DNA from 4 places in the Rossellomorea sp. ABR4_012 genome. Region 3 is predicted to be linked to each of the others. Evidence: riboswitches for the same ligand, from Rfam matches in the RefSeq annotation. Region 3 holds a riboswitch; each other region holds the start of a gene.
What was found. Region 3 has a riboswitch for cyclic di-GMP ahead of ACXAFV_RS03100 (anti-repressor SinI family protein). Riboswitches for the same ligand answer to the same signal wherever they lie in the genome.
Positions count from the first base shown of each region.

Region 1 (5,074 bases), 310 kb from region 3:
TCGATCGTCAATACGCCGAAGCTGGTGATTGCGGACGAGCCTACAGGGAACCTGGATCCTGAAACGTCCTGGGATATCATGAATATCCTTGAGGAAATCGCAAACCGCGGTACAACCGTGATCATGGCTACACATAACCGGGAAATCGTAAATACTATCAAGCATCGGGTAATCGCCATCGAGAATGGCCGCATTGTCCGGGACGAACAGCGAGGTGATTACGGTTATGAAGGCTAGAACGTATGCCCGACACGTAAGGGAAAGTTTTAAGAGCATCGGCCGTAACGGCTGGATGACCTTCGCATCCGTCAGTGCAGTAACCGTCACATTATTACTTGTTGGTGTTTTCATCGTCCTGATGTTAAACATGAACAAGGTGGCAACCGATATAGAGAAAGATGTTGAAATTCGCGTGCTTCTCGAAGTTGGCACGAAAGAAGAAGAAGCTAAAGTCATTGAAGAAAAGATAAATAAAATAAGTGAAGTCGAATCCGTCGATTATTCTTCCAAAGAAGAAGAACTTCAGAATCTGGTAAAAGATCTCGGTGACGACTTTAGATTATTCGAGCAAGATAACCCGCTATATGATGTATTTATTGTAAAAGCGAAAGATCCTCGCGACACCGGGAAAATTGCCGCTCAGATTAACAAGTATGAAAATGTTAACGAAGCGTTGTACGGGGAAGCGAAGATCGAGAAGTTATTCAATATCCTTGAAATGAGTCGAAACGTCGGATTGGTACTGATCATCGGACTATTGTTTACAGCGATGTTCCTCATATCAAATACAATTAAGATAACGATTGTCGCTAGAAGAAGGGAAATCGAGATAATGAAACTCGTGGGTGCAACCAACTGGTTCGTCCGCTGGCCATTCGTGTTAGAAGGGCTATGGCTTGGTGTTTTAGGTTCTATTATCCCGATCGCTCTTGTTACAACAGGTTATTACTATGCTTACGACTTTATAAAACCAAAACTTCAAAATCATTTTATACAGATATTGGACTTTACCCCATTCATCTACCAAGTAAACGGCTTGATCCTATTAATGGGATGCTTGATCGGCGCTTGGGGAAGCTTCATGTCTGTACGTAAATTCTTGAGAGTCTAAAATTGATAGGTTGATAGAAGCTGAAAGGAGCATGCCGCTTGAACAAGAAGTATTTTATGTCATTAGCTATTGCAGCAGCATTAACAATCGGGAGTTTTCCAGCAGTGGGAACACCGGCTAACGCTACCTCTGTAGAGGATCTAAAAAAGAAACAAGATGAGGTTTCCTCTAAAAAAGATAAAATCAACGGTGAAATCGATAAGAAAGAATCAGAAATCAATGCAAACATCAGTAGACAGCAAGAAATTAAAGCGAAAATTGCAGAATTTGACGCAAAAATAAAAGATACCGAAAACAAAATCGCAGAAAAAGCGAAAGAAATTGATGAGACAAATGCAGAAATCAATAAGCTTAAAGAAGAAATCAAAGCATTGGAAGAAAAAATCAAAGAGCGTAATGAACTTTTAAAAGAACGTGCACGTGCGATTCAGGAAAAAGGCGGCTCTGCAAATTATCTTGATGTCCTTCTTGGTGCGGACAGCTTCAGCGACTTCATCAACCGGGTCACTGCAGTAAACACAATTGTGAGTGCAGATAAAAAGATCATGGACGAGCAAAAGAGAGACCAGGAAGAACTAGAGAAAAAGAAACAAGAAGTTGAAGGTAAACTAGCTCAATTAGAAAATGATAAAGCAAGTCTGGAAACATTAAAGCAAGACTTAAACAGCGAAAAAGCACAAAAAGCAGAACTATTCAAGCAGCTTGAAAAACAGCAGGCTTCCCTTAAAGTTGAGAAAGCGGACCTGGAAAAAGAATCTAATGAACTGGCTAAAATGGAACAGCAAATCGGCGGAGAAATCCAGGCAGAGCAGGCACGTTTAGCAGAACTTGCCCGCCAGCGTGAACTTGAGAAGAAGAGACAAGCTGAAGCAGAGGCTGCGAAACGCGCAGCAGCACAATCTGCAAGCAGTGGCGGAGGTTCTTCTGCACCGGCACCAAGCACACCTGTAAGCTCAGGGACTTGGACAAGTCCTGCATCAGGTACGATTACAACTGAGTATGGATGGGATACTCTTAACGGGAAAGCTCGTTACCACTATGGTATCGATGTCGCTGCCCGCGGAAGTGTGCCGATCGTTGCAGCAGCTGACGGATATGTCATCAAGAGCCAATACAGCTCCAGCTACGGTAACGTTGTGTACATCACTCACTCAATCAACGGAAAAACCTTCACTACAGTGTATGCGCATATGGCTTCTTCATCAGTAAGCAGCGGCCAGCCTGTAGATAAAGGACAGCAAATCGGTTACATGGGTAACACAGGTTATTCCTTCGGACAGCATTTACACTTTGAACTTCATGCAGGTTCTTGGAATGCATCGAAATCCAACTCTGTAAACCCACGCCAATATATTAATTTCTAATAGAATAGTATTCTATAAAAAATCCTGCCATATGTTTATGGCAGGATTTTTTTGGATAAAAGTGTAGAAAATTTTTCTTTTTCTATTCTTTAATATTCATAAAAGAATACTTCCTGACCCTTACAAATCATACGTTATAATGTATAATGAAATTAATGTCGAAAAAGAAAATATTTACACCAAAACTCTTTTAAATCCTGATAATTATTGGTACTATAGTATTATTAAGGAAATATAATATGTATCATTTGAACTATAAATCAACCTTCGATAACGGCAAACTAATTCGAAAGATTAGGACGCAAAGCCACGGATCTAACGTTTTCATAAAACTATGACCGCCGGGTTACCGAAAAGGATTGGAAGATAAATGAACGCTGTCGCCGTTTGTCAGCTTCATTTATTGCCCGCCATTCTTTTTGGCGGGCATTTTTATTGGTTTGATCCCAGCGTCACTGCAGGCAGGCAAGGTAGTTCTGAATTAAGAAAGGAGATAAGAGGATGGAACAAGTATATATTTCTGACGTCAGAAGACAATTGAGAAGTTTTTGCAGGAGAAATCGTTCCTCTTTAAAGAATTTCAGCTCCTACACAGCGGAAGAGATCAGCGATATGGTGTTAAGCAGGCTGGGCTTTGAAGAGGTTAAGAAAATCGTAGACGATATCCAGCTGATTGACCGCAGAGGCGGAAACACGGGATTTTACTTGGTGCTTATTTTAGAAGCACTAAAGGGTTCACAACAAGCCAGTTCAGATGAGAGAGCGATTATATAATAAAAACCGGATGTCTTCTTCTTTTGACTGCCGGTTTTTTGTTATTTATATAGATTCTTCGGTAAGATCAATCCTCAATTATGCAGACATTGACAGCCACTGTTCCAGGTTCTTTTCAGCTGTACGGATATCCATTGTTATGTTTGTAAGGAACTCAAAATGAGGGTCCCTTTGACCCTGGTGCTTCAATAATTGGAAGATAGTAGGCTTTTGATATTTGATCACCGTCATCACTTCCATCATTGGCAAGTAAGCTTCTTTAGGCTGAATTCGTAAAAAAGAGCGTATGAGCTGGATATACTCTCCTGCATGCTTTTGTTCATCGCTTCGTAATTCAATCAATGCATTTAACCTGCATATATGACGTTTAATCGTTTGCAGTTCTTCAAAAGTCATTATGATTTCCCCTTTATCCTTTGTTGGCGGCCCGGCTATCCTAGCGGCAGTCCATTGTCCCCCTTAGACCCGAAGCTTTGCGTCCTTCCTTTTCAGGAAGTTTGCCTTTTTCAACAGAACCCTGTCAAAAAGAAATCCACCTTACTTTCATTTCCACTACTTGTTCTATACTGTTAATCGTAAATGAAGATAAAGTAATAGTTCTAAAATACCAAATCTGATACTGCGTCAAAGTCATTCTACTTGATAGGTGGCAAGAAAAGCATCATACTTACATACATAAGAGGGTATCTTAGTACAGATACATGTAGCGACTATTGTTTAAATGGTCTATATATCAGTAAAAGTGAAGAGAATAGTTTAAAAACAATCATTCGTCGATAGTCTGCCTCAACAGACGTCGTTACTTAAAAAAACTAACCAATAAAACGGAGGGACCAACCATGCAAGGACACGGCCACCTTTTTGAACACCACAAAGCATCAAAACTGCTCGACCCAAAGCGGAAGAAAATGGTGCCGGTGGACAAAGTACTCGAGCTTCTTCAACTGAATAAAGATGACCTCGTCGCCGATCTCGGATGCGGAAACGGCTACCTGACACTTCCAATTGCAAAGTCGGTAGATACCAAGGTACATGCTGTCGACCTTCAGCAAGAGATGCTCGAATATCTGCAGCACCGTGCAAAAGAAGCGAATGTAACCAATATTGAGTATGAAAAATCCTCATTGGAATACTTAAGTTTTAACAAGAACACCCTGGACAAGATTGTATCTGCATTCGTCCTGCATGAAGTGCCGAATCTGACCAAAGTATTTCAAGATTTAAATGACATGCTGAAAGACGACGGCCTATGGCTCATCCTTGACTGGGAAGCGGTGGAATCGGAAATGGGACCTCCGCTTGAAGAACGGATTCCTTCAGAAGAGCTGGCACATCAGCTGGGGACAGCCGGTTACGAGACGACAGTAGGACATCTGCATCCGGCTGTTTATTATATTGTTGTGCGTAAGGGATGAGAGGGTTGAATTGTTGGTGCCAGGTGTTTGTGCCTGGCTCAAATCGTCCGAATTATGCCAGGCACCGTTCATGGTAGTAAAACTGTACCAGGTTCACACCACCAGAAAAAGTAAGATCAACTGTAACAGGTGCAAAAATCTGAGCCAGGCTCAATTCGGCAAAAATGAGCCTGGCTCAAAATACCGAATCGTACCAGGCACCCCAAAATCCAAAACTATCCCCATCAATACCACCCCCCAAACAAAAAATCCCCACCCCTTAACAAAAAATTAACATTCCCCCGCCATACTATTGGTATAAAGGAGTGAACAATGTATGGCAGAGGTATCAATATGGTTTGCCCTGGCTGCGGGGGCGCTGTCGTTTTTCTCGCCGTGTGTGTTTCCGCTGCTGCCGGCGTATGTAAGTC
Region 1 covers NZ_JBSWVK010000001.1:902,909-907,982, forward strand. Annotated here, with positions in the region: gene ftsE (cell division ATP-binding protein FtsE) at 1-237, shown strand, start outside; gene ftsX (permease-like cell division protein FtsX) at 227-1,111, shown strand; gene ACXAFV_RS04460 (murein hydrolase activator EnvC family protein) at 1,150-2,475, shown strand; cyclic di-GMP riboswitch class I at 2,741-2,829, shown strand; gene ACXAFV_RS04465 (hypothetical protein) at 2,977-3,249, shown strand; gene ACXAFV_RS04470 (hypothetical protein) at 3,328-3,645, opposite strand; cyclic di-GMP riboswitch class I at 3,668-3,761, opposite strand; gene ACXAFV_RS04475 (class I SAM-dependent methyltransferase) at 4,089-4,664, shown strand; gene ACXAFV_RS04480 (cytochrome c biogenesis CcdA family protein) at 4,981-5,074, shown strand, end outside.
Region 1: linked by a shared signal. The riboswitch ahead of ACXAFV_RS04465 (hypothetical protein) and the one ahead of ACXAFV_RS03100 (anti-repressor SinI family protein) in region 3 are both predicted to bind cyclic di-GMP.

Region 2 (5,074 bases), 230 kb from region 3:
ACCAGAGTGTATCGGCCGTATTGATCTTTCGCATAAATATAGTTGGGGTTAAGGTCGATTACCTTGCTTAAAAACTCCCTGTTCTGGTCGAGTTGACTGTTCACATCGTTGACCATACGAAGATGCATCTTATTAGATAGAATCAGAATGGAAATAGCGAATATAAGAACCGACACTGCACTGGGAAGCAGCATGGCATAAGGAAGCATGTTCAGTATTCCGATGGCATATCCTAATGCGGTCGAGAGAATAAAATAGAATAAAAACGATTGCAAAGCAGAATGACCAATTCGAGTGCAAATCCTTATACATACGACAATACTGATGATAAATAGAAGGACATTGGCATGAAATACCCATGATAGACTCCCATATACAGGAAAATAAAAAGAAGGGGCATGCGCTGGCTCTATCAATCTATAAGAATGAATCCCTTTATGGCTCCAGCCTATTAAATACACGGCAAAACTGCAGATGTAATAGAAGATGACCACCTTTTTATTCATCAGGTAATTCCATTTACTGTTTTGGAAGTTCGCAAGCTCTTCCTGGTAAATGATAAATGCCACAAAGAATAGAGTAGGAGATAACATGATGGAACCGATCCTAAATAGCCTAAACAGAAAATCAATGGCTTGCTGGGTTAAAACATGATGAGCAAACAACACTGATACATCTATCTGCCATAACGTTGCCAATAGTAAAAATAAAAATAGTGCCTTTGACAGCTTATTTCCCTTGAACATTTTAAGAATTGAAATGCCGATAACCAGAGGGATAAGTGCAACTAATAGTAAAAACAGAAAAAACATAAGATGATCCCCCCTCATTCAAGTAGTTGTTCCTTTTTAATCGGTTTCAGGGTTTCCCAATAACAATACAAGCATTATTCCCGCTGTTACCATGAGTGGTGATGCTCACGGATTCGATTGGCTGAAACCGGGTTTTATAAACAATGGGCAAATCCTCGTATCCCTTCCCTGATGTTTTGATAGTCGGGGGTATAAATCCATACTCAATTGAAAGGAGAGCTGAGATGATTTGCATTGCGCCCATGGCAGCAAATGAGTGACCGGTCATTCCCTTTATTGAGGTCAGAGGCACCATATTCCCGAATAACTCTCTATGAATATACCCTTCAATCCGGTCATTTGTCTGCAGGCCTAAAGACTGACTGTTCACATAAGAAGGGACTTTGTCCCTGATGACCTCCTTGTATAAAGAAAGCATTTCCTGTCCTGATTCATCCGTTTTTAGGATAGGTGTTCCCTCATTCCTTGATAACACACGCTCTATGCTTCCATAGATTTTCTTCCCCTGCTTCATAGCATCCTCTTCACGTTCCAGAACGAGAACCCCTGCCCCTTCCGAAAGGACGAACCCTTGGTGATCGGTCGAAAAAGGGACACCAGTCTTTTCGACCGAGACATTTGAAGCAATGGCTCTTGTTTTGATGAAACCGTTAATACTCCACTGTCCAAGAGGTGCGTCTGTCCCCCCTATGATACAAGCATTCACTTGGCCGGACTCTAATAATAATTTGGCCAAAACCACGGCATCCAAGCTGGCTGTACACCCCGTAGTAATGGTGAAAGCAGGTCCTCTAAGTCCTATATGTGCCGCGATTGCAGATGAAAGGGTATGGTTATCAACAATGGATACCCCGTGAATCGGATACTTTTTCAAGTCAAGGGCCACGGATGCATACTGCTCAATTTCTAGGATCGCCCCCGCAGAAGTCCCCATGATGACAGCCACCTGATAAGGGTCACATGATAGTTGAGCCATTGATACTGCGTCATCGGCAGCAGCCAGGGCCAGCCTGATCGAACGGGGATAACGCTTATAATTTTTTTCATTAATAATCGTAAAATCGTTTTCTATGATTCCCGAAATCACACTAGAGTGCGTAGCATTGTTACTTTTGAGTACAGACTGGGTACAGATCCCATTCTCCAGCACGCTGCGAAAATCATGTTTAGTTAAAGCGCCTGGAGCCTTTATCCCATAGCCGGTAATTACAATTCTGTCCAATAGAATCCATCCTTATGATAGTAGGTCATACCGATAATTTCTTCCGTTACCAATTATTATAAAGGAAATCATTAGACATAATCTATGTTAATTCGACAAAAAACACACTACATAAATATCAGTAGAGCAGAAAATAAAAAAAAGGCCCATTATGAGCCTTTCCATAAACTAATAGTTATTCAGTTTCATTTCATGATACATGATCTTTTGTTGAATTTTCTTTTTGAGACGGCAATCCAGACAACTATCAAATAATGCTTGATGGTAGTGCACTCTTATAGAATGCCACCAAAATTTAAATTGAGACAATACTTTTTTCAACTTCATAATGTTCCTCCTCTGTTTCATAAATCGCAGGAGTCCGTTTTCGGAAGCTGGCTGGCATAGTCATAGACATTAGCCCCTATAGTTTTGCGTCATCATTTTTCAATGATTTTGCCATTATCGTACGAATTATGAATGGTTTTTAAATAGTTTCAATAACATACTATATAACTATAAACTACAGTTATGAATGATTCAATTTTACTACTTTTAGATAGTATCATAAAAATCATAAAAATAAATTGTATATTCTTAAAAGAATATTTCACAGATTAAAGCTATCTTTTACATTCTCACAAAATAATCAATTAAGTATTTTGCCCAAACCCCATTTCCTTTATCATTCGGTAAGTTTTCATTCGTTAGATAATCTTTTATTTCCTTATCGTTATAATCCGGCCATGCCTCCCAATGATTCAAGTAGATATATTTATTTTGTATCGCATAGTCTTCTAAATCTTGTTCTTCATTTGGATAATGACGGGCTCCATGAATAGGGTTAGCAGGTTGAATCATCACTGTGATGTTAGGGTTATGTTCCTTAAAAACTTCTATAATTGTTGAAAGGTTTTTTAAGCGGTTCGATATACTTATTTCTCCATTATCATACAGTAAAAATGGTTCCAATAGCAGAATGTCTGGGGTCTGATCCGCCAAGTCTTTATGTATGTTCTCGTTGATTACCTGATCAGAGGTTTTGTTAGCAATTTCTTTTATTGAAACCTCTACAAGCGACTTTCCATAAATTTCATGCAGCTTACTTTCCAGCTGTTTTGCCCATGCACCTACCTTTTGCGAGGTAGAGGAGGACCCCAAAATCATCAGATAGACGGGTTGATCATTACTGCTAGTTTTTTCTCTGAATTTTTGTTGAAGTTCAGGCGGCAGGTAATTCACTCTATCTAACTTCATTAGTTTATCCCTATCTACTACTTTTTCAACTGAAACTTGCTCATTTTCCCTTTCTTGATCATTCAACCCGGTTGATGCAGCAGAGTCTGTCTGAACCGCCCCTACTCTCTTATCCCAATGTAATTTACCTGCTGTCAATGTGTGTACCGTGATGATAAAAAGACAGATTAACAATACATTCTTCATTCTCATCCCCCATCCGTATAACCTATACAGACATGATACAGTAGATATATTACATTATTTGTAAATATATGTAGGATACGGTTCTAAAAGTTACGACAATATATTAGTTTCTTTACACAAAAGGGGTGACTTAAAGAATTTTCACTCTATGTCACCCCTTCAAAATATTTAACTACTAAGTCACAATGCTTTTTATAAAAATGCCTTAACAATCTTTACCCAGCCAAAAAAAGAAAGCCACAACGGAATACTTATAAGAGTGCCCCAATACAAACCGGAACTGAAATCGTTTTCATTTCTCACAACTCTAGCACCCCATTCTACTTAATTTGTTACCTGAAGAACGTATATGTCCAATTATAAACCGTTTATTATAAGAAAATTGTCATTTTCATGGTGGAATTTATAAGAACATTTAGCTTAATACGTCGAATTGTTACTTTTTTATTCCCTTTTCTTTTTTCTCCAAAACCTTTTTACGAGATATATAGAAGTCATTTAACTTGAGCTTAACAGAATAATTCTTATGGGGGTACGAGCCTTAAGTATGAGAGATAACCTTAAAATTTCCACAATTAATAGATTATGGTTCTTATATTATCTCCATTCAACTATTGCATTAAAGTAAGATTACAAACGAGAACTCACTAAATTTTTCATATAAGATGTAGGAGGAATTCAGTTTACTACACCAAGGATGTGACAAAAATGACTAAAAAACGCAGCCATATAGCTGAAATTCATATATTAAGAGCAATTGCTTGTCTATTAGTGGTCTTTGTTCATGTCTCGGCTACTTATTATTATCAACAGGGGCAGCAGTTCAATGATTTCACTTATTTCATCAATCAGATAAGCCGCTTCGGAACCCCTATTTTTGCACTTATCAGTGGGTTTCTATTATTTTATCAAGTTCGCTTCAGAGGTTTTGATATTAAGAGGTTTTCCACTAGCAGATTTACCAAAATCGGATTCCCTTTTTTATTTTGGAGTATATTTTATTTAGGTTTTATGTATGCAGTTGAAGGTGTAAATCCCTTTGACGTCGGTGAAAAACGCTTTCTAATGAACTTCTTATCCGGGAATTCCTTTTACCATTTATACTTTATGTCGATAGTCTTTCAATTTTATCTGCTATTCCCACTCTTGCAATTAATCCGTTCTAAAAAGAACTGGATTATTTTGTTAGCGTGTTCTATCCTTATTAACTTATATTTTTTAAAACTTTTCACACCAGGGCAATTTGATGGAATCATTGGAGAAATCCTTGGACAGCGAGCTTTTCTGCCACATTGGATGTTCTTCTTTATCTTTGGAGGGTTCCTTGCATATTATTGGGAGCCGCTAGCATCGTTCTCAAGAAAATATAAAGGCTTATTAGGAATAGCTGTCATTCTGATCACGCTGGCAGCTGTATGGGAATATAAGACAGTGGGGGCAATAGCATCCAATAGAGCAACCAATATGATCAACATTCCAATCATCACCTTATTTATCATTGGGATTGGGGAAACTGTGACAAAAATCAATTGGCTGAATAATACCCTCACTAAAATAGGTACCTTATCAATGGCCATTTATTTAGCCCACCCATTCGTGATTTATTGCTTCCAGGAGA
Region 2 covers NZ_JBSWVK010000001.1:822,788-827,861, reverse strand. Annotated here, with positions in the region: gene ACXAFV_RS04095 (putative bifunctional diguanylate cyclase/phosphodiesterase) at 1-812, opposite strand, end outside; gene ACXAFV_RS04090 (beta-ketoacyl synthase N-terminal-like domain-containing protein) at 859-2,034, opposite strand; cyclic di-GMP riboswitch class I at 2,401-2,484, opposite strand; gene ACXAFV_RS04085 (SGNH/GDSL hydrolase family protein) at 2,644-3,456, opposite strand; gene ACXAFV_RS04080 (acyltransferase) at 4,165-5,074, shown strand, end outside.
Region 2: linked by a shared signal. The riboswitch ahead of ACXAFV_RS04090 (beta-ketoacyl synthase N-terminal-like domain-containing protein) and the one ahead of ACXAFV_RS03100 (anti-repressor SinI family protein) in region 3 are both predicted to bind cyclic di-GMP.

Region 3 (5,074 bases):
GAAATCATTAGAAGCGATCAGTGGGTTACTGAGTTGTCAGATCAGGATTTGCAGTCGTTGTTGGTGTTGGAATAGATTTTGGTGGTAGACCCCTTTCCTTTTGGAGAGGGGGTTTTTCTATTTGCAATCCAGCTAGTGTAAAAATAGTTTTTTGGAGTAGCTCACCATTTTTGTGGATATAGCCTGTTCCAGCTGTTGATTGGAGTGGAAGACGTAGACTCCTGCGGGAGAAGTGGCCAATGTGAGACCCCGGAGGCGAAGCTGAGGAGGCTCACGGGTCACCCGCGGAAAGCGAAGTCTTCCACGGAAATCAACAGCGGTGATCAGCAGAGTCAATGATGTTTCTGCTATCCCCCTCCTAAATTAGAATAATTCTCAGAAGATCATATACTTCTAAAATGGAACGTATTTTTTGTCGAATGGATCATAAAGTTGGAAAATGGACCATAAATCCTGGAAATGGATCATATTTCCCCAGAATGGCTCATATATGGAGGCTAGGCTGCTTTTTCCTTGTCTTTGAACTAGCAAGCTCCAACTTTTCTCCTCCTCTCTCTGTAAAACCACAAAAAAACAGCCGGCTCCAATGGAAACCGACCCTACATGAAGACATATTGGGGAACTTACAAAACTACTTCACTACTTCCTTACGATATTCTATTTCTAACGAGGTATGTTAGAGGGATGACGCGGTGACATGATGACAATTGGACTTTGAGACAAACACTTATAGGTTGGACAGAAATTATTTACGAATAGGATGTACGTTTGAAGGGTTCTAAGTTGGAGAGAAATCGAGGTTCCTTAAGATGTAGTCTGCAGAATGGCACTCGGGTGTTCATATCCTTGCTCGAGTGCGGTTACCCGTTGTGAGAGGTAGAAATTCTCGACGTTGGCACGTGCTACTTTCTTGATCAGGTCTTCATTCAGTTTTTCTAGTCGATCGATTCGTTGTTCCAGCGATTGCAGGGTTGCCATATGTGCCCCTCCCTTCTTTTAAAATGGCAGTTCGACCGGTTCTTTCGCCGGCTGCTGTTCTCTGTCAGGCTGCGGCTTTGAATCCATGAATCGTATCGAATCAGCCACTACCTCGGTGACATAGATCCTTTTTCCTTGATCATTTTCATAATTGCGGGTTTGAATGCGGCCGGTGATGCCGACGACCGAGCCTTTGCGGCAATATTTCTCCGTGTTATCGGCCGCCTTGTTCCATATCTTGCACATGACGAAATCCGTCTCCACCTGTCCCTGCTGGTTTTTAAACTGGCGGTTGACGGCAACCGTTACATTGAGGACCGACCTGCCTTCCATCGTTTTCCTCGCTTCGGGATCCTTGGTCAGCCTTCCCACCAGGGTTACTTGATTGATCACCTTTGTTCTTCACTCCTTTCTCTTTGGAATAATTTCATCTTACCCTCCCCTCCTAAGCTTGTAAAATCGTTAATTTCTGAATTTCAGAGCCTAAGCAGCCTCAAATTTGGCAAATTCGCCTAGGGAGATTTCCGATTTTCAACGCAAAATAAGCCCAAATATCAGAAATCAGACTTTTTTAACACAATTTGATATTATGGATTCTTTTTACGCTGTGATATAATTTTTAATAATAACCTATTTATAGGAGATGTTCGTTCATGAAAACTTTTAAAGTGATTTCACTGCAGGTAGTTGATAATGATGAACTCCAGGATTTTGATATTGAGGACGGTTTGATCATCAATAAAGAGGATGAGAAGAGTACGTGGCTTGTCGAAACGTATATGTCACAAGAACACATTGAATTTTTTCAAAAGGCCCAGCAGCAAAAGGGGGATTTGGAAATCCAGGTCGTCATCTCCCATAAAGCCAATGATCCTGCCGCTTTCATGACGTCCATACGCTGCATCAAGAAAATGAACGGCCGGATGAGTATTTTATTTGAAGGAAAATTAAAGAAGCAGCGCAACGAGTATGCCGAGCTACTGTTGGACGACTTGCTGCAAAAAGGATATTCCGGTGAAGAATTGATGAAAGAATTCCGCGAGAAGATGGTGTCCAAGCCGCGCATTCCAGTTACATCAAAACCGAGCGTCTAATTTTACGAGAATATGTAAACTTCTTATAGAGTAGATGTTGACGGTTTGTTATAATAAGATTATCGATACGATTCAATAGGTAGGTGTCCACAATGATTGGGGAGAGAGTGAAAAAGTATAGACAGGAAAAGAGAATGTCTATGACAGAGCTGGCCGAAAAAGCTGGGGTTGCCAAGTCATATTTGAGCTCCATTGAGCGCAACATTCAACAAAACCCATCCATACAGTTTTTAGAAAAGGTTTCTGCCGCTTTGGGAATCTCGATGGACGCATTATTACACGATGAATCCGAAAACACAGCAGTCGATCGCGAATGGATCAAAATTGCTGAGGAAGCGATGGATTCTGGTATTACAAAGGAACAGTTCCGTGAGTTTATTGAATTTAATAAATGGAAATTAGGAAATAAATAAAGTCTTGCAGTCTCTGCAAGACTTTTCACATTATACGATTTTATATTCTTCAGCTGCATTTTTGCTATGATTTTGTAAATATTCTCTAATATCATTCTTTGAAATCCCTGCATCAAGTGCCTGCTTCACTAGTTCAATCCATTCCAGATCAAGTTCACGCTTCATCAATACCATTCCTCCCAAAATACATATATGTATTTCAGGCAATCCAGCCATCTTAGTCGTCCAATGTGCATTTTTTCTATGTAGGTTGATTTCAATTTGTTCACATCTTCTTACCTTAGACCCGTGACTTTGCGTCCCTACTTTTCAATAGGTTTGCCTTTGTCTGACTAGCCCCTTAGAACTATACCCATTATACTAACGATGAACCTTTAAAACTGTTGTTTTTTGTCTTTTCTGACAATTATTTTTACACTTTTTTCCTACATAGTTTGTTGTTTTTTGACAGGAGTTTAACGACTTTATCTATAATGTGCTATTTGTTAAAAGAAACGACGAATACTTATGTCGAATTACTGCGAATAATTACTACTTAGTTGATTTTGGTAAGCTTCTAATTTTTTCTTCAAAGGAAGGACTTTATCATTAATATTATGGAAAGTGTTGGAGTTATAAAAAGAGTGGTTAGTCAAATCATGTCCACAGGATGGACAGATCCATTGACCGGTTTCCGAACTGCTGAAGGATGCTCTTTTACAGCGAGTACATATTTTTTTATACATACTATACTTCTTTCCTTTCTTTAAGGGAAATTTCAGGGAGTTTAATTTTTGTTGATACAAACTTTCTCCTTGTAAACATGTATAAGCATATTCCCAATATAAATAGTACACTTCCCATCAATAAATATTTGAAATATTCAGTTGCTGTATCAGGTAAGATATTTCCTCCAGCGACTGGAGTAACTGCACCATCGGGTCCTTCCACCAGAAAACTGAACTGAAATTCTGTCGATAACCCTTGAAATTCATTCCCAAGCTCATATGGTATTTCTATGGTAATTCCTAATGTTTCAGAAGAACTACTTTCTAAAGCTCGAAGATCTAGTGTTTTGAAATCCTTAACTTTTCCTTTTACCAAAATTTCCTTCATATCACTGATTTCCAAGATTAATTCATTGTAGAACTTTTCAGATCCTCTTAAAAATGTGTTAGAAAAAAGATAACGGAAATCCTGTTTCCCGTTATTTGATATTGTTATTTTTCTTGATATTTTATCCCCCGGTTTAACATTTGTAAGATTGAACAAAACCGGTGATGGACTAATAGAGATATCTATATCTCCTTGTACTTTACTGTTCTCTTCTGCTTGTAAATTATCAGGAGTAAACAAAAACAAAAAAATGATAAAAATACTAATGATTTTATTAAATTTCTTCATATTAAGTCTCCTTTGATTATGTTTTTCCTCCTGCATTTCTCCGATTGTTCTTTTTAAAGAACTTATGATTTCAGTATATTAAACTAGATTCTATTTTTAAAGGATTAAATTTCTTTATTTTATTGATTTTCTACTACTATTTCGTTCTTTATATAGAATTAACTCTTAAATGCTCACTTTTTCGTTTTTTATAAATTACACTTTGTTCTATATAATGAATATATCTGATTTATGAAAGGGCTGAGTGCATTGGTAGGTGAGGTCTTAAAACATTACAGGGAAGAAAGGGGGATGACGATCAATGAGCTCTCACATTTAGCAGGAATCTCTAAGTCCTACATAAGCTCAATTGAGAGAGGATTGCAAAAAAACCCCAGCATACAGGTTCTTCAAAAATTAGCTGAGACCTTGAATATATCACTCAGCCAATTACTTGAATTCAAATCGGAAAGTCTTTCTATCGATGAAGAATGGCTGCAGTTAGTTAAAAAAGCTATAGAAGAAGGGCTTACCAAACAAGACTTTCTGGATTATATCCGATTTATCCAATTTAAAAAGGAGCAAAGCATGTGAAAATTCATTTTTTAAAATTTTTAAGTGTTGTCTTACTGATTGGCGGCGGGGCGTTATTGGGGATTTCCGGATATCAAATAATAAATCAAGAGCTACAGGAAAAGAAAGCATTGGGAGATGCACTTAACATCGTAAAGGCAATTGGAAATGATAAGACAGATCATTCAAGTGAAATTACCTATTCATTTTTGCAAGGTGATGTAGTGGGTATCCTCACAATCCCCAAATTAAAAAAGGAACTGCCAATTATTGAAGGTACAGAGGAGGAGGAGTTGGAAAAAGGGGTAGGCCATTATTCAGATTCCAAGTTGCCAGGACAAAAAGATCGAATTTTTCTAGCAGGACATCGAGATACCGTTTTTAAAAGCATGGGGGAAATCGAAAAGGGTGATCTATTGGAGGTACAATTAAGCACAGGTCAACATCAATATGAGGTATTTGAAATGTTCGTGGTTAAAGAAACAGATTTATCCGTTCTGGAGTCAACGTCACCAAATGAAATATTGACTCTTTCAACTTGCTACCCCTTCGAATTCCTCTCTAGCACAGAAGAAAGATACATTATCAATGCCCGGAGAATAAATTAAGCGTAGAAGCACAAGAGCCTCTACGCATTTTTATTACTCGTCCTTA
Region 3 covers NZ_JBSWVK010000001.1:597,725-602,798, reverse strand. Annotated here, with positions in the region: gene ACXAFV_RS03125 (DEAD/DEAH box helicase) at 1-75, shown strand, start outside; gene ACXAFV_RS03120 (hypothetical protein) at 805-978, opposite strand; gene ACXAFV_RS03115 (single-stranded DNA-binding protein) at 997-1,371, opposite strand; gene ACXAFV_RS03110 (YwpF-like family protein) at 1,632-2,072, shown strand; gene ACXAFV_RS03105 (helix-turn-helix domain-containing protein) at 2,165-2,485, shown strand; gene ACXAFV_RS03100 (anti-repressor SinI family protein) at 2,516-2,650, opposite strand; cyclic di-GMP riboswitch class I at 2,685-2,818, opposite strand; gene ACXAFV_RS03095 (TasA family protein) at 3,212-3,868, opposite strand; gene ACXAFV_RS03090 (helix-turn-helix domain-containing protein) at 4,100-4,441, shown strand; gene ACXAFV_RS03085 (class D sortase) at 4,438-5,028, shown strand; gene ACXAFV_RS03080 (hypothetical protein) at 5,062-5,074, opposite strand, start outside.

Region 4 (5,074 bases), 470 kb from region 3:
CCGACAATCAGTTGATCCATAATGCTGTACCCATAAATATCCGATCCAAGGATCATTTGGTCGGACGGTTCATGCGGAGGACCTGAAACAATCCGGCCTTCATCATTTTTCAGATATTTAATGTAATGGATTGGATTCTCCTTAAATAACGGGTAGAGAAAGCTATACATAATCATAATAAACAATGCACTGCACCCTAAAGCAAACTTAGGGTTGTGCATATGCTGCCACCACAATTTTCTGATGGCAGCAAGCCATCCCCATATCCGCCATTCAGTCCATTTTGTTTTGTCCTTTTTATACTTGGTGTCATCTTCATTACTGGCTGAATTAACCCACAGGTATACACCCTGATAAACAACGAAGAAAGGCGTGAAAATCAGAATGAGCGAAATGGCGATGACCATCGGCCTGAAATCCTGCACGATATAGTATGTGATTCCTCTCATATTAAAAATGGTTTCAATGACAAATAAGCTTGAAAGCATTCCCCAAATGATGATTTTTCCATGATAAAAAAGGCTTGGTGAAATATTTTTAGATACATGGGACAACAGGATTTTTCCCTTGGACATGCCTTTACTCTGAGCAAATTCAATATGAGGCTTTAAGAGTTCTTCTTCTGTTATCAGAAGAAGAATACGAAAGAACGAGATCATCGGGATGATCGAGAGGGTAATCATGGGTGCAAGATAGACTTTTTCATCTCCCAGTTCCGTAAACTGCATGAGCTCGAAGCCGAATTTTTTAAAGACGAAGACAATGAACAACTGGAGCATGAAAGCAAACATAAGATCCGGAACAGTTTCCAGGAGGTTCAACAGTTTCTTTAGAGGTGATGATAACCAACGGGGAAGAAATACCGTAATGATAGTCAAAATAAGCCCGAATCCAAGTCCGATTGCCAAGGCCCCGCCTAATACTTGCAAAGAATACAGATAAGGGCCCCAAAGCATATCCATGAAATGTTCCGTATATCCTTTATATGAATAACTCCAATTTTCTTTATCCCAAAACGCAAAGAAAAACTTAATCACTTCTTCGGAGTACCCGATAAAGTTATACAGTCCCCTTTCTCTCATGGCTTGAGGGGCAACGCTGATGGCAATGATCCCTAGAAAACCAAGAAAATAATAGAACACGAATTTTAGTGGAAACCTCAAAAATCTCATAGTAATCCCCTTTTTATCTTTTTCTTCAGTTTAATGGATAATGTAAATTTTTTCAATTTTATTTCAATTTTAACAATTCAGTATCAAATAAATAGCGGAACGGCTCATTGAGACACAGCAATAAAAACTTTTAAGCATATAAAAAAATCAGGACACTCAGTCATGATGGTGACTAAGCATCCCGATCTTCCTTATTTATGCCAGCAGCTGACTCGGACGGCCCAGAAAATAGCCCTGCCCGATTGTGATGCCAAGTTGCTTGGCCACAAGCATATCTTCTTCCTGTTCAATTCCTTCTAAAATGATGAGTGTATCGCTTCCGTAAAATTGATTAAAGAAAGAGATAAAACGCTGTTTCCTTTCACTCTCAGCAAGATTTTTTGCAAAGTATCGATCAAGCTTGATAATGTCAGGTTCAAATTCTATGGACTTTTTTATAGAGGCTGTTCCTTGCCCGAAATCATCAATGGCATATAAAACATTGTATTGTTTTAGATTCTTTAGAGCCTTCAGCAATAACGGATTCTGCCAGAGCTCATCTGAAGTTGATTCATTCAGCTCGAAAACAAGGCGCCCTTGAAGTTGAGGGTAGGTCTCCATGAGATAGTCGAAATATCTATGAAAGCTTGGATGTAAGATCGTGGTCACATACACATTCAAGAACAGTTTTCCGTTTTGATTCCGATTATGCAAGAATCCCTCGATTGCTTTTGAAATCGATAAGGTATCAAGCTTATACAATATGTTAGCCCTCATTGCTGTCAAAAAGCGTCTCTGGATTCTCCTGATGTGTATTCCTGAGCAGCGCTTCATATCCGTAAAGCGATAGACAGCGATCAATTGTGTATAAAGGCTGATAATCATGATAAATAAAGTCCTCTTGAAAAATCGTAAATATATTCATAAAACCCCTGTACTCTCTTTATCGTATGTTTTTGGAACAGAACTCTTTTTCTTAAATAAAAAAACCACATGAAAGAACGCTTGGATTACGTTCGTATGTGGTCGGTTGCGCTACTAGCTCCCCTGAATGTAAGCGCCCATCTATCATTCAGGTTCACAGCTCCCAATGCGAAATTTATCATTTTATGTAGAAAACAATCTTAATAAGTAAAATATACCATAAAACTAGTACATTGGGAGTATTTTTTCATTATTTATTTGAAAATTTAGAATCTGTTGTGCTATCTGGAAATATAAAGGTTCCCTTTAACCCAGTAGCGCCATGGATAATCCCTTGCTTCCCCTGTGTTATCGATGCCGATTCTTTTACCGGAAGCAATTTCGGGAGGGGTATACCCCTCCGCGATGATAAGCGGCGGTTCAGTATAGAACCTCCCATAGTCCTCCATGGTAATCCCTAAAGCTTTCGTCAATTTACCTGGACCGCTCGTCCAGTTTTTCATCGGATGGCCTTTTCTTCTTTCTTTCATTAACTCCAGGCCCTCCAACGGTTCGACCGCCCTGATTAAAATAGCGTTCGGCACCCCGACTCCAGCGGATACCACATTGACGAGGCAATGAGTATGCATCAAATATGTATATACCCGGCCCGCTTCATGGAACATGATTTCCGTCCGCTTTGTCCGGCGATTTCCAAAGCTGTGGGCGGCCCTGTCTTCGGGACCCAGATAAGCTTCAGTTTCCACGATGTAGCCTGAAGCGATTCCTTCCTCGGTTTCTTTTACGAGCACACACCCTAAAAGTGATTGAGCAAGATCTAAGGTGGGCAGTTCGTAAAAAGAGAGAGGCAAAGGTGTGTAGTTCATCTTTTTCACATCCCTTACGTAATCCTTCCTTTTATATTTCCTCTTTTCCTGGAGGAAAAAACCTTTTATGATGGCAAGACTTTGCTTTCCTTTTTCATTATCTCCTTAAACAGGTCAGTCGCTCCAATGGAATGGCTTCCACTCTCCGGTCATTTCTTCCTGTCGTCGTTTCCGCTTTAGCCAAGGCATTCCATATTGCTTCCTCGACACTATCAACAGCCATTTCAAAAAGTGTTGAAATAATCTCACCATCTTCTTTAATGAACGAGTATGTTAATGTATTGTCTTCAGATGGTTGATGCGGCACCTTGTGGGCTGTGGAAAACGCAAGGACAATATCACCGCTTCCGTGGGCCGCATAAGAACCGGTCCTTGAAAGGCCGAATGACGCCCGCTTAGCCAGCCGCTTAAGCTGCCTTTCATTCATCGGAGCATCTGTTGCCAAAATAATCATAATGGATCCATCAGGAACCTCACCCTCTTCCTTTTCAACTTCCACAGGGATGCGCAAATCACTGCGTCTGCCGAAATTCGTTACCACAAGCGCACCTACCGAATATAGCTCTTCGCTAAATCTGTGCTGCCGTGAACTTGTCCCAATGCCTCCCTTATATCCTAGACATAGCATTCCAGTTCCTGCGCCTGCACACCCTTCTTCAACCAATTCCGAGTGAGCTTTATGTATTGCTTCTTTCGCATCTTCAGGGGTCACATGGAGCCCCCTGATGTCATTCAGATACCCATCATTGCACTCCCCGACAAACACATTGACCGTCCCTGTTGTATCTCCAATCTCCGGGCATTCCTCCATTAAATATTGGACCGTCCCCTTCATGACATCCCCGACAGAAAGTGTATTGGTCAGCATGATTGGACTTTCCAACACACCCAGTTCCTCGATTTGTATCGTCCCCGCCGTCTTACCGAATCCGTTGATCACATGGCTGGCAGCGTACACTTTTTCCCTGAAAATATTTCCTTCATGGGGCAAAACAGCCGTCACACCTGTACGTACCGTTTCCCCGTTTTTTTCATAATAAAGTGTCTGATGCCCCACTTTAACACCTTTAATATCAGTGATGCTGTTAGCTTGCCCGCAAGAATAAGAACCAATCTCCACTCCCAGGTCACGCAATCTTTTTCTTACCATTAAAGCGAACACTCCTTTATGACATGTTACTTTTACAATTCGATTCTGAACATATTATTACCTTTTTTGCAGCGGCAATATTGATCTTCTTCTGGTGCCTGGCTCAATTCCACCGATTTGTGCCTGGCTCAATTCCATCGATTTGTGCGGCTCAATTCCACCGATTTGTGCCTGGTTCAATTCCACCGATTTGTGCCTGGTTCAATTCCACCGATTTGTGCCTGGCTCAATTCCACCGATTTGTGCCTGGCTCAAATTAGCCTTTTTGAGCCAGGCACCATCTCAAGACACCTTATCAACACTTCTACCTATCGCACTCCCCAATTCTCCCACATATTTCAGAGGATATCGCCTGCAGAAGGTGCAAATATTAATAACTGTCATCAATCCTGGCCAATTTCGGCAGGGAGAATGCACCATAAACCAATTGGAGGATATAAAATTGAAAAAACATCTTAGATTGTTAAGCATATGTACGATCATTCCCTTAATGCTCTTAACTGCATGTAACACAAATAATGGGAATGATAACCTCACAGGTACCCAAGACGTGACCTATGATCCTGTTAGCTACGGGAATGCTGATAAACCTCGAACCGACTTAGATCGAGATCGCAACAGAATGGCGGACATGGGCGGGTTTGATGTAAATGATCGTAATCAAACTGCTCTTCACCGTTTTATGGCCCCGCTTGATCCAAATGGACAATTACGCGAGTTTACACATTTAGATCCGGGTGAAGCGTTCACTCCTGACGAGGATAAAAAAGCTGAAGAACCAAATACCGCACAACCCGAGCCACCGGCAAATCAGCCTCAGGAAAAAGCTCAACCTTCAGAAGCAAGCGGGTTTGTGAAACAGGTAATCGATTTAACAAACCAGGAACGTAAAAAGAATGGACTTGGTGCTTTAAAAGCAGACGGCGAACTATCCAATGTAGCTGAAATGAAATCAGAGGATATGAAAGATAAGGATTATTTTT
Region 4 covers NZ_JBSWVK010000001.1:128,678-133,751, forward strand. Annotated here, with positions in the region: gene ACXAFV_RS00640 (ABC transporter permease subunit) at 1-1,172, opposite strand, end outside; gene ACXAFV_RS00645 (EAL domain-containing protein) at 1,368-2,036, opposite strand; cyclic di-GMP riboswitch class II at 2,167-2,248, opposite strand; gene ACXAFV_RS00650 (DNA-3-methyladenine glycosylase) at 2,357-2,941, opposite strand; gene ACXAFV_RS00655 (DmpA family aminopeptidase) at 3,039-4,091, opposite strand; gene ACXAFV_RS00660 (CAP domain-containing protein) at 4,534-5,074, shown strand, end outside.
Region 4: linked by a shared signal. The riboswitch ahead of ACXAFV_RS00645 (EAL domain-containing protein) and the one ahead of ACXAFV_RS03100 (anti-repressor SinI family protein) in region 3 are both predicted to bind cyclic di-GMP.